2 regions of the Chromobacterium fluminis genome follow, and region 2 is predicted to be linked to the other one. Evidence: riboswitches for the same ligand, from Rfam matches in the RefSeq annotation. Region 2 holds a riboswitch; the other holds the start of a gene.
The links. Region 2 has a riboswitch for glycine ahead of gcvT (glycine cleavage system aminomethyltransferase GcvT). Riboswitches for the same ligand answer to the same signal wherever they lie in the genome.

Region 1 (6,256 bases), on a different contig from region 2:
CCAGCAGCCAGGCGATGGCCGCCGCCAGCAACAGCAGGCCTATGGTGTCGGGGTCGTCTCCCATCAGCAGCACCGGCGCGCCGGTGATCAGGGCGACGAAGAGCACCGCCACCCATGGGGTGCGGTAGCGCCGGCTCAGCTGTTTGAATTGGGGAAAGACCTGGCCGTTGCGCGCCATGCCGTACAGCATGCGCGGCACCGCGGCCAGGGAGCTGTTGAGCGTGCTGCAGGTGGCGGTGAAGGCGATCACCACCACGGTCAGCTTGCCGGCCTGGCCCAGCAGCGCGGTGGCGTATTGCAGGTGCGGCAGCGGCGCGGCGGTCAGGGTGGCGCGCGGCAGGTGGTAGAGCGCGCCCATGCAGTAGAGGGCGATGGTGATGAAGATCACGCCGAGGCCAAGCATCATCGCCAGCGGGATATCGCGTTGCGGGCGGCGGGTTTCCTCCACCAGCGGGCAGGTGAATTCCGCGCCGACAAAACCCCAGATCGCCAGCGCTCCCAGCGTCAGCACGCCGGCGCCCAGCGGGTTCCAGTCGCTGTTGGCGGCCTGGACCAGCGCCGGGGGGGCTTCGCTGCTCAGCGCGGTTGTCCCCAGCGCCAGCAGCGCGACGATCATCACCAGCGCCAGCGCCGATTGCAGGCGGGCGAACACATCGATGCCCAGCAGGTTGAGCAGGGTGAAGATCAGCAGCACGCCGTAGGCGACGCCGTTGAGGGGAAAGACGCCGGGATAGACCTGGTTGACGATGCGGTCTAGCAGCAGGAGTTCGGCGGACAGGGCGAACATGGCCACCACCACATAGCCGGAAAAGGTGGCCAGGATGGCGGGGAACTGGCCCAGGGCCACCTCGGTGTAGCTGCTGAGGCTGCCGGCGCGGGGAATCATCAGCGCCAGTTCGGAGAAGGATACGGCGTAGCAGAGCGCCAGCAGGAACGCCAGGCTCAGCGGGATCAGAAAGCCGATGCCGGCCATGCCGACGCCTTGCAGCATCAGCACCATCACGCCTTGGGACACGACGAGGCCGATGGCGACGGCGAGCAGCGGGGCGAGGCCCAGGCTGGCGCGAAAGGGGGCCGGCGACGGGGCAAGGTGGGCTTGCGGTTTGCGCATGGTGTGTCTCCTACTATCTTGTTGTGCCGACTGCGGGACGGCGCTTATTCGTCTTGCCATTGCACCCAGGTGGTTTTGAGGTGGGTGTAGTGGTCGACGGCGTGTAGGGACAGGTCGCGGCCAAAGCCGGACTGCTTGCAGCCGCCAAACGGCAGGCCGGGGTCCAGGGCGTCCACGGCGTTGATCGACACCGTGCCGACGCGTAGCCGGCGCGCCACGCGGTGGGCGCGGGACAGGTCCCGGGTCCACACCGAGGCGGCCAGCCCGTAGCGGCTGTCGTTGGCGATGGCCACGGCCTCGGCTTCGGTGTCGAAGGGAATCACCGCCAATACCGGGCCGAAAACTTCCTCGCGCGCCAGCGCCATGTCCGTGCGGACATCGGTGAAGACGGTGGGGCGGATGTAGCAATCGCCGCCGTCTATGCTGAGGCGTTCGCCGCCGCACAGCAGGCGGGCGCCTTGGCGGCGGGCTTGGTCGATGTGCTCCATGATGCGATCCGCCTGGCGGGCGTCGACGATGCAGCCGCTGCGGGTGGCCGGGTCCAGCGGGTTGCCCGGCTGCAGCGCGGCCGCCTCGCGCAGCAGGCGTTCCAGGAAGGCGTCTTGAATGGAGCGTTGCAGCAAGAGCCGCGAGTTGGCCGAGCACACCTGGCCCTGGTTGAAGAAAATACCGAAGGCGGCGCGCCGGGCGGCGGCGTCCAGATCGCAGTCGTCGAACACCAGATTGGGGCTTTTGCCGCCGCACTCCAGCGCCACGCTTTTCATATTGGAGTCCGCCGCGTATCGCAGAAAGGCTTTGCCCACTTCGGTGGAGCCGGTGAAGCTCAGGCAATCCACGTCCGGGTGCAGGCCCAGCGGCCGCCCCACCTCGTCGCCGTAGCCCGGCAAGACGTTGAGCACGCCGTCCGGCAGGCCGGCTTCCTGGGCCAGTTGGGCCAGGCGCAAGGCCGACAGCGGCGATTGCTCGGCCGGTTTCAGGATCACGCTATTGCCGGCCATCAGCGCCGGCGCCAGCTTCCACGCCGCCATGTCCAGCGGGAAATTCCACGGGATCACCGCCGCCGCCACGCCCAGCGGTTCGCGGGTGATCAGGGCCAGCGCGTCGTCGGCGCCGGGGGCGACCTCGCCGTACAGCTTGTCGGCGGCTTCGGCGTACCAGTCGAACACGCCGGCGGCGCCCGGCACGTCGATATGGCGCGCGTCGGCAATGGGCTTGCCGATGTCCAGGCAGTCCAGCAGCGCCAGTTCGTCGCCGTGTTGGCGGATCAGCGCCGCCAGCTTTTGCAGCACGGCCTTGCGTTGGCGCGGGTGACGGCGCGACCAGACGCCGGATTCGAAGCTGGCGCGGGCGGCCCGCGCCGCCAGTTCGACATCGGCCTCGCCGCAGCGGGCGATCTCGCCCAAGGGCCGGCCGTGGATGGGGCTGGTGTCGGTGAAGGTGCGCCGGTCGGCGGCGGGAACGAAGCGGCCGTTGATGAAGGCGAGGCAAGGCGGGCGCAAATCGGCGGCGCGGCGTTGCCAGTAGGACAGATCCTGCATGGGCATGGCGATCACTCCTGGTTCAGGCGGCGCGACGGGGTGGGGGGGACTCACATCATGGCTAGTCTTGTCGCGCAGGCTGGAGTCATACTAGTCAGTCCCCTTGGCGGCGGACATCACGCGAAAGCGTTAGGGCGGAAGGCGGGACTAACCTGATCGGGGTAGCTGGCATGCAGCTGAATGTGGCGGATCTGGTGTTTCACCAGCAATTGGGGCGCTTGCTGGACGGCGTCGACAACGCGGCCTTTTGGCAACGGATGGCGGCGTTTCTACGGGAGCACCTGAGTTTCGATACCTGGGTGGCGGTGTTGTTTCGCCAGGAGGCGCCGCCGCGGGTGCTGGCGGATCACGCGGCCAATTACGCCGCAGACGATTTGTTCGCCGACTACCGGCGCGGCCTGTATCTGCTGGACCCGTTTTATGGTTTCGCGTTGAAGCGCCCGGCCGCCGGCGTGTACCGGCTGGACGAGGTGGCGCCGGACCGTTTCCGGGAGACGGAGTACTTTCGCCGTTACTTTTCGCGCAATGTGGTGGCGGATGAAATCCAGTTTCTGCAAGCGCTGCCGGAGGGCGTGCTGTCCCTGTCGCTGGGCAGCAAACGCCGCTTCAGCGAGCAAGAACTGGGCGTTTGCAATCTGTTCGCGCCCTGGCTGCTGCCCTTGTCGCGTCTGGCCGCGCGTCTGGACGAAGGGCTGCGTCAGCCGGGGGCCAAGGCGGGCAGGCAGAGCCGCCGGGAACTGGAAGAGGCGCTGCGCGCGCAGGGCTCCTCGCCGTTGACCAAGCGGGAGGTGGAGGTGGCGCTGTTGATACTCGGCGGCTACTCCACCAAGGGCGTGGCGCGCGAGCTGGGCATTTCGCTGGAAACCGCCAAGGTGCACCGCCGCCATCTGTACGCCAAGCTGGGCGTGTCCAGCCAGGCGGCCTTGTTTTTGCTGCTGGCGGGGATTCAATCCTGATGCCGCGGCGCAGCGGTGAAACAGCTAGGGTTAGTTAATGCAGGTCGTGCCGATACATGAACACCGGCAGCCGCCATTCGCGCCAGATGGCGGCCAGGCGGATGGCGAGGCCGACGGCGAAGCTGGCCAGCACGTTGAGATCGTGAGGCACGCCCAGTTTGATCAGGCCCAGATAGAGCAGGGCCACGGCGAAGGAGACGCTGGCGTACAGTTCCTGGCGGAAGACCACGGGCACGCGGTTGCACAGCACGTCGCGCAGGATGCCGCCGGCAATGCCGGTGATCATGCCGGCCATCACCACCACCACCGGGTGGTAGTCCATGGACTGGGCCACGCCGCAGCCTATGATGGTGAAGGCGATCAGGCCCAGCGCGTCCAGCACCAGGAAGACGCGGCTGAGGCGCTTCATGTAGCGGGCCACGAACACGGCGGCCAGGCCGCCGGCGACGACGAGGCCGACGTATTCCGGGTGTTGGGTCCAGCCTATCGGGTAGCGGCCCAGCACGATGTCGCGCACGGTACCGCCGCCCAGGGCGGTGAGGAAGGCGATGACGGTAACGCCGAAGATGTCCATATTGCGGCGGCCGGCCGCCAGCGCGCCAGTCATCGCTTCCGCGGTGATGGCGATCAGGTAGATCAGGGTAAGCATGTAGTTGCAGTGGTCAAACAGGCTGGCGCCGAGGTGAGCGGCGAAGCCGGGTGGGAAAATAGGTTGGCAATGGGCGGGCCATGCCAGGTGGCGCGCAGCCTGGGCAAGAGTTTCGAACACGGGTTTTCCTTGAGAGCTGGTGCACGATCTGCTGCGCTGCGACGATACGGCGTTGAAACCCGCTTCGAAATGCTCATGTACCACTCGTACATTCCGCTTTCTCAGCTGTTTTCGCCTTGTCTCGTTCTTGCTCGCGAGATCGTAAACACGTTCTGAGCATGGCCGGCGGGCTGCGCGTGGGCGCGGCGCTGCCGGCATTGCCTCTCCCCTTGTCCTTTTACCTGAGAGTTAGATGACGGGCGCGGCCTGTGTGCGGGCTTTGCCGGATGTCACTTGCCCCTTCGGTGGGCGGCTAAGGGCCGGTCGCATCATCTGACGCGCTGTTGCTGAAGCGTAGCAGAGGATGAACGGGCGCTTAGGGCCTCTCTCCAATCGGCTGGTATCCATGGGCTGCGGTACTGTTGCCTGAGCGATTATGGGAGTTTGCGTCTTCGGCGGGGGCGCATGCCCCTCTCTCCCGCAGCAGGCAAGGATATTAGCGTTTGCTGTATTGTTCAGTCAACGACTGTATACATGGGGCGAGGCAAAAATGTTGCAGCGCGGTATCGACAGAAAAACGCCCGGACGGCGGCTTGGCCGTCCGGGCGTTTTCGCGCTGGCTGTTTCTTAGTTGCTAGGCGTCTTGGGCTTGGCCGCGCCGTTGCCGGCGGCGGGTTTGCGCGTGGCCGGGGCTTTGGCGGTTTTGGCCGCCGCGGGCTTGCTTGAGGCCGGCTTGGCCGCAACCGGCGTGCTGCCGGCGGGTTTGGCGGCGGCGCTGGGCTTGTCGGCGGCCGCTGTTTTGACCGGAGCTTGGGCGGCCGGTTTGCGCGGTGCGGCCGCTTTCTTGGCCGGTGCGCTGGCCTTGACGGCGGGGGCCGGAGTGGGAGCGGCTGCGGCTGTCGCTACGGGCTCGGTGGGCGGCAGGATGGCCGGCGCCGCCGGCGCGTGGATGTCAAGTTGCAGGGCGTGGGCCACTTGGTCCAGCCGCTGTTGTTGTTCCGGGGCGATGTCGCCGCTGAGCGCCAGCAGTTCGTGCGCCAGTTGCCAGGCCTGGCGGCGGCGGTGCTCTTCCGGCAGCAGCTTGGGCAGGCCGGCCAGCGCGCGGGCTTCGTCCAGCCGCACCAGGAAGACTTGCTTGCGGGCGATTTCTTTCAGCTGCATCAGGGTCAGCGGGTATTCGTGGCGGATGTCGCGCATGATGCGGCGGATGGCGTTGAACGGGCGCTCGTCTATGATGCCGCGGCCAATCGCCACATAGGTGAGCAGGCGCACGAAGCCGTCTGCCAGGGTGCCGGTTTCGTAGGCGGGGTCCAGCGTTTGGCGCTTGAGTTGCAGCCGTTCCCGTTTCTCCCAGCTGTCGCCGCGGGCGGCGCGGGCTTCGCGGGCCGGCTGGACGCCCACGACGGAGGCCAGCCATGGGGATTCGTACACGGCTTTGAAGCCGTGTTCGGTGGCGGCGTCGCGCAGGTCGCGGTAGCGGTCCAGGCTTTGCGCCATCCAGCCGGACCATTGTTCTTGCAGCCGCCACAGCGGGTTGTCCACGCTCACCGGATGGCGGTGGGCGCGCACGTATTCGGCGGCGGGCTTGAGCCAGCTGAGCCAGGGGTTGAGCGGGGAGATCAGCGTGCGTTCCAGCCGCGCCGGGTTGAGTTGGCGCTGGCACTGGGCGCTGGCTTCGCTGCTGACGGCCTGGAGCACGGGGGAGATGAAGCGGTTGTAAACGCCTTGGTTGATCTCGGAAACGCGGCGCACCACTTCGAAGGCTTGCTCGTCTTCGCGGCCGTCGTCCAGGGCCAGGATGTCGGACACCTCGCGCGCTTCGAAACGGATGATGTAGCGGCCTTTGATGTATTCCTGACCGGGGGTGCCGGGGGCCACGTCCTCGATGATGGCTTCGTACAGG
Region 2 (6,256 bases):
GAAGCCTTCGGCGGTTTTGCCGGCTTCTGGATAGCCTGGGGTTACTGGATTGCGCTGTGGGCCGGCAACGCGGCGCTGGCGGTGGCCGCCACCAGCTATATGCAGGTGTTCTTTCCGGTGTTGGGGCACGATAATCTGCTGGCCGGCGTGTTCGCCATCAGCCTGATCTGGATCGTCACCTGGATCAACAGCCGCGGTGCGCGCAGTTCCGGCTTGGTGGCGGTGACGACCACCTTGCTGAAGCTGTTGCCCTTGGCCGCTGTCACCTTCATCGGGTTTTTCCATATGCAGCCGGACAACATCGTGTTCAACCCCCACGACAAGCCCCTGCTCAGTTCGGTGTCCGCCACCATGGCGCTGACCCTGTGGGCTTTTCTGGGGTTGGAGTCGGCGTCGGTGCCGGCCGGCGACGTGATAGCGCCGGAAAAAACCATTCCGCGCGCCACGGTGCTGGGCACCCTGATCGCCACGGTGCTCTACATCTTGTCCACGGTGGTCTTGATGGGCTTGATGCCGCCGGCGATGCTGGCCGCCTCGCAGGCGCCGTTCGCCGACGCAGCCAAGCTGATGTGGGGCGATTGGGGCTATTATCTGGTGGGGTTCGGCGCCATTGTTTCCTGCTTCGGCGCGCTTAACGGCTGGAGCTTGATGCAAGCGCACGTGCCGGCAGCTGCCGCGCACGACGGCCTGTTTCCCCGTCGCTTCGCTCAGATGAACCGCCAAGGCGTGCCTATTTTCGGCCTGGTGCTGTCCAGCGGCTTGGTGACGGTGCTGATGGCGATGAAATACGCCGGCGGCGACGGCGGCGTCAAAATTTTCGAGTTCATCATTCTGCTGGCCACCGCCACGACCTTACTGCCTTACGCCTTTTGCTCGATGGCCTTGCTGGCCATCATGTTGATGCGTCCTCAGCAGTTCCAGCGCAAGGACTACCTGGCGCCGCTGTGCTTCGCCGGGGTGGGCTTCGCCTATTCGGTGTGGGCTTTGTACGGTTCCGGCGCCGACATCGTGATGTGGGGCATGATCCTGCTGCTCTTGGGCCTGCCGGTCTATGTCTGGCAGGTGAAGGAACGTTACGCCGACCCTTCGTGAGTGAGCGGCGACGCTGGATCCAACACGCGGCCTTGGCCGCGTTTTCTTTGGGCGAAAGGCTATCGTCATGGCGGAATGGGCTTGCCTATGCCGCTGGCCGGTGGCCTACTAGGGCGCTTTGGTTTCAGACTGGGAGTTGCAATGAGGATAGCCGCCGTCGATAGCCTGCTTGTCGCCATCGATTTCGCTTACCCGACGCCGGACGCGTTAACGCTGGCACGGATGCGGGAGGAAAACGAGCCTTGCGCGCTGGAGCGCGCGGATGGTTTGTTTCCGGAAAACAGCTATTACCACGCCGGCCGCAAAGGCTGCGCCGAGCGGATGTCGGCGCGGACCTTCGTGGCGCGCCGCTTGCGCGAGGCAGCGGCGCGGCTGGCTCCGGAGTACGGCCTGTTATTGTTCGACGCTTACCGCAGCCGCGAGACCCAGGCCGATCTGTTTCAGATGGTGTTGGACGATGTGCGCGCCGCGCATCCGGATTGGGACGCGGCGGCGGTGGAGCGGCAGGCGCGCTTGTTTGCCGCCCATCCCGACGATACCGCCCGTTTTGCGGTGCTGCCGCACAATTCAGGCGGAGCGATCGATCTGGCGATCTGCCGGCGGGACACCGGCGAGATCTGCGATTTCGGCACGGCCTTCGACGCGGCGGAGCCGGCGTCGCGCACCGATTTCTTCGAAGCGCCGCATGATCCGGCACAGGGCTTTTCGTCCGAACGCTGGCTGGCGGTGCGTGACAATCGCCGCGTCTTGTTCAACCTGATGAAGCAGTCCGGCTTCAGCAACTATGCCGAGGAATGGTGGCATTACGACTTGGGCGACTGTCTGTGGGGACAGGCTCTGGGCGTGGACTGGGTTTACCCGTCCATGGAGCCGGCATCGGCCTGATTCGACGCGGCCGCCGCGGGGTCGAGGCGGCCACATCGTCAAGCGCTAGCCGGCCAGCGCTTTCAACCAGACCAGCGCGGCGCTGGCGCCCGCGTCGGGCACGCCTAGCGCTCGCTCGCCCAGATAGCTGGCCCGTCCCAAGCGCGGCCGCATGGCGGCGGTGGCCGCGCAGCCGCGTTCCGCCGCCTCCAGCGCGGAACGCCAGGCCTCGTTTGGACCCTGGCCAGTGTTCAGAGCGGTCTCGAAAGCGTTTGCGGCCGGCGTTAAGGCATCCAGCATGGTGCGATCGCCTAGCTGCGCGCCGCCCAGTTCCGCGATAGCGGCGACGCCGTCCTTGAACGCGGCGGCCCAGTCGAGCGGGCCGGGCGCGTTCGCCGTGTCCAGCCGCCGCGCCGCACGCAGCAGAGCGGTGGAGTAGAACGGGCCGGAGCTGCCGGCGATGGCTTGGCGCAAGGCCTGGCCGACTGTGCGCAGCGCCGTGGCCGGATCGCTCCAGGCGCTGTCCGGCAAGGCACGGATCGCCGCCGCGCCGCGCTGCATGCTGACGCCCAGATCGCCGTCGCCGGCCGCGCCGTCCAGTTCGGTCAACAGCGGTTCGGCGGCGTCCAGCGCGTTGGCCGCGGCCCAGACCGCGGCGCGCAATTTGGGGTCGGCTTCGGCGACGGAGAGCGGCGTTGTCGAGCGCGGGGGCGCCGGACGCAGCTGGCGTCGCGCCGGCAGAAGGCCGGAGCCGGGCCAGGCCGGGGCCAGGGCGGTTTGATCCAGCCAGTTGAGGCGCTGTTCGTCCAGCGCCAGCAGCGACAGCGAGCAGCCCGGCATTTCCAGCGCGGTCATGAAGTTGCCGCTCCACAGCCGTTCCACTCGCAAGCCGCGCTGTCGCGCCGAGGCCAGCGCGCTGCGCGCCACGATGGCGAGCTCCATCGGCGGAGTGCCGCCCAGGCCGTTGACCAACATCGCCACCCGCTGGCCGGCTTGCCAATCCTTGTCGCGGACAATGGCGTCGAGCAGCGTCGCGCATAAGGCGTCGGCGGATTGGCGCGGCACGCGGCGCACGCCGGCTTCGCCGTGGATGCCCAGGCCCAGTTCCACTTCGTCGTCGCCTAGGTGAAAGCAGGGGCGGCCGGTGGCCGGCACGGTGCAGGCGCCCAGCGCCACGCCCATGGTGGCCACTTGTTCCGCCGCCTGTCGCGCCGCGGCGGCGACCTCGGCCAGGCTGGCGCCGTTGGCGGCGGCCGCGCCGGCGATCTTGTGCACCAGAACGGTACCGGCGATGCCGCGTCGACGCGCCGGCTCCACGGTGTCGCGCAGCGCTACATCGTCGGCCACCACCACGCTGTCGACGGCAATACCCTCGGCGCGGGCAAGCTCCGCAGCCAGGCCAAAGTTCAGCCGATCGCCGGTGTAGTTCTTGATGATCAGCAGCACGCCTTTGGGGCCGGCGACGGCATGGATCGCCGCCAGCACGGTGTCAACGCTGGGGGAGGTGAAGACGTCGCCCACCGCGGCGGCGTCCAGCATGCCGTGGCCGATGTAGCCGGCGTGGGCGGGTTCGTGACCGCTGCCGCCGCCGGAGATCAGCGCCACTTTGTCGAGCAGGCCGGGGGCGGGAAGGTCCGCGCGCAGCAAGACGTTTTCCTCTTCGAGCAGCGCCAGCCCGGGCAGGGTGTCGGCCAGGCCTTCCAGCATCTCCCGCGCCACATGGCGCGGATCGTTGATTAGTTTTCGCATCGCGGTTTCCTTTCCAAATTGGATAGAGATCGTGCTGGGTAAAGATGGATGTCATCTTACGATCAGCTTTGCTTGGAGGGGGAGTTTGTCGATTACGTGATCGATAACGAAGTGAAATATGTTCGCAATCAATCTTAAACGAAGCAATGCTGGTTCAATGTTTTGCGGTTTCGAATATTTTAAGCCATTGTTTAAGTTGAAGATAAACGCGGCTTGCCAAGGCCCGGCTCAGCAACCATAATCTGGCACGTCATGCAGGAGAGAGTGGCCGTCCGCGCCACCGCCGAAGGCGCAAGCGCACCCGCAATCGCTCAGGCAAAAGGACTGCATCATCGGACTGGCCGCAGCCAGTTCGCCGAATCTGGAGAGCGGCATCCACGGATGCCCACCGAAGGGGCTAACGGCCGCAAGGCCGGAAAATCTCAGGTGCAGGGACAGAGGGGTGTAGGGAACAGAGCAACACTACACGCTTTTGCTAAGGACGCACCCATGACGGCCCCGAAACGCACGCCCCTGTTTGAATCCCATATCGCCGCCGGCGCCAAGATGGTCGATTTCGCCGGCTGGGAAATGCCCATCCATTACGGCTCCCAACTAAAAGAACATGAAATCGTGCGTAGCGACGCCGGCATGTTCGACGTTTCTCATATGACGGTGCTGGACATCAGCGGGCCGGACGCCAAGGCCTGGCTGCAGCGCTTGATCGCCAACGACGTGGCCAAGCTCGGCTTCGAAGGCAAGGCGCTGTATTCCGGCATGCTTACCCCCGACGGCACCGTGGTGGACGATCTGATCGTCTACCTGACTTCCTACGGTTACCGCATGGTGATCAACGCCGGCACCACTGACAAAGACCTGGCCTGGATGGAAGGGCGCAAGGCGGATTTCGACGTGGACATCAAGGTGCGCCGCGATCTGTCCATCCTGGCGGTGCAGGGCCCGCAGGCCATCGCCAAGGTCTGCGCGGTCAAGCCCGAGCTTGCCGACGTCATCCAGGCCTTGAAGCCCTTCCAAGGCCAGCCCGCCGGCGATTGGTTCTACGCCCGCACCGGCTACACCGGGGAAGACGGCCTGGAAGTGATGCTGCCCGGCGTCGAGGCCGCGGCCTTTTTCCAGCAACTGCAGGCCGCCGGCGTGGCGCCGATAGGCTTGGGCGCGCGCGACACCCTGCGCCTGGAGGCCGGCATGAATCTGTACGGCCACGATATGGACGAAACCGTTTCCCCGCTGGAAGCCGGCATGGGCTGGACCATCGCCTGGGAACCGGCTGAGCGCGACTTCATCGGCCGCAAGGCGCTGGAAGCGCTGAAAGCCGCCGGCGTGAAGACCAAGCAGGTGGGCCTGGTGCTGGAAGGCCGCGGCGTGTTGCGCGAAGGCCTGAAAGTGGTGGTGGAAGGGGTTGGCGAAGGCGTGATCACCAGCGGCACCTTCTCGCCCACCCTCAAGCATTCCATCGCAATCGCGCGCGTGCCGGCCGCCACCGGAGACAAGGCGCTGGTGGACCTGCGCGGCACTTTGACCGAGGTGCGCGTGGTCAAGATGCCGTTCGTGCGCAACGGCAAAAAAGTTTTCGCCTGAGCGGCGTGCTTGGGCAGGCCGCGAGACGCGGCCGGGAATATCGTTTAAGACCTGGATTTGACTGGAGACACTCATGAGCAACATCCCCGCCGAACTCAAATACGTTGAAAGCCACGAATGGCTGCGCCTGGAAGCCGACGGCTCCGTGACCGTGGGCATTACCGAGCACGCGCAGGAACTGCTGGGCGACATCGTTTTCGTCGAGCTGCCGAAAGTGGGCGCCAAGCTGGCCAAGGAAGAGCAGGCCGGCGTGGTGGAATCGGTGAAGGCCGCTTCCGACATCTACTGTCCGGTTGCCGGCGAAGTGCTGGCCATCAACGAGGAACTGGAAGCCGAACCGGAACTGGCCAATAGCGAACCCTACGGGGCGGGTTGGTTCTTCAAGATCAAGCCGGCGGATCCGGCGGACTTGGACGCCCTGATGGACGCCGCCGCCTACGCCAAGGAAATTGGCGCCTGATGGTGAAAACCGCCTCGCAGTCCTAATCGGTCGCGAGGCGTTTTTTTCGCCCGGATATCCAGCAACACCCGATTGGCCGCGAAAGTCGCGGCGCGGACGGCAAGCACAGAAGGTCTCGTACTCATGTCTCTCTCCGAACTTTTCAACCGCAAAGAATTCATCTCCCGCCACATCGGCCCGTCCGACGCAGAGCGCGAGCAAATGCTGGCCGCCATCGGCCTGGCCTCCATCGACGAGCTGGTGGCGCAGACGCTGCCGGCCGACATCCGCCTGAACCGCAAGCTGGAGCTGCCGGATCCCATGCCGGAAGCCGAGGCGCTGGCCGCGCTAAAGGCCGTTGCCGCCAAGAACGTGGTCAACAAATCCTTCATCGGCCAGGGTTATTACCCGGTGCTGACGCCAACGGTGATTCTGCGCAATCTGCTGGAAAACCCGGGCTGGTACACGGCTTATACGCCGTATCAGGCCGAGATCGCTCAAGGCCGTCTCGAAGCCTTGCTGAATTTCCAGCAA

Region 1: it holds a riboswitch for glycine, as region 2 does, so the genes downstream of both, HA052_RS18205 (trimeric intracellular cation channel family protein) here and gcvT (glycine cleavage system aminomethyltransferase GcvT) in region 2, are expected to answer to the same signal.

What each region holds. Positions count from the first base shown of each region.
Region 1 covers NZ_JAAOMA010000029.1:50-6,305, forward strand. The annotation lists partial or broken gene HA052_RS18190 (APC family permease) at 1-1,111, opposite strand, end outside; gene HA052_RS18195 (aldehyde dehydrogenase) at 1,156-2,655, opposite strand; gene HA052_RS18200 (LuxR C-terminal-related transcriptional regulator) at 2,820-3,605, shown strand; gene HA052_RS18205 (trimeric intracellular cation channel family protein) at 3,640-4,374, opposite strand; glycine riboswitch at 4,574-4,756, opposite strand; glycine riboswitch at 4,758-4,844, opposite strand; gene HA052_RS18210 (DUF3141 domain-containing protein) at 4,981-6,256, opposite strand, start outside.
Region 2 covers NZ_JAAOMA010000006.1:61,313-67,568, reverse strand. The annotation lists gene HA052_RS06240 (amino acid permease) at 1-1,092, shown strand, start outside; gene HA052_RS06235 (M15 family metallopeptidase) at 1,234-1,977, shown strand; gene HA052_RS06230 (dihydroxyacetone kinase family protein) at 2,023-3,705, opposite strand; glycine riboswitch at 3,951-4,042, shown strand; glycine riboswitch at 4,057-4,153, shown strand; gene gcvT (glycine cleavage system aminomethyltransferase GcvT) at 4,195-5,283, shown strand; gene gcvH (glycine cleavage system protein GcvH) at 5,357-5,743, shown strand; gene gcvP (aminomethyl-transferring glycine dehydrogenase) at 5,867-6,256, shown strand, end outside.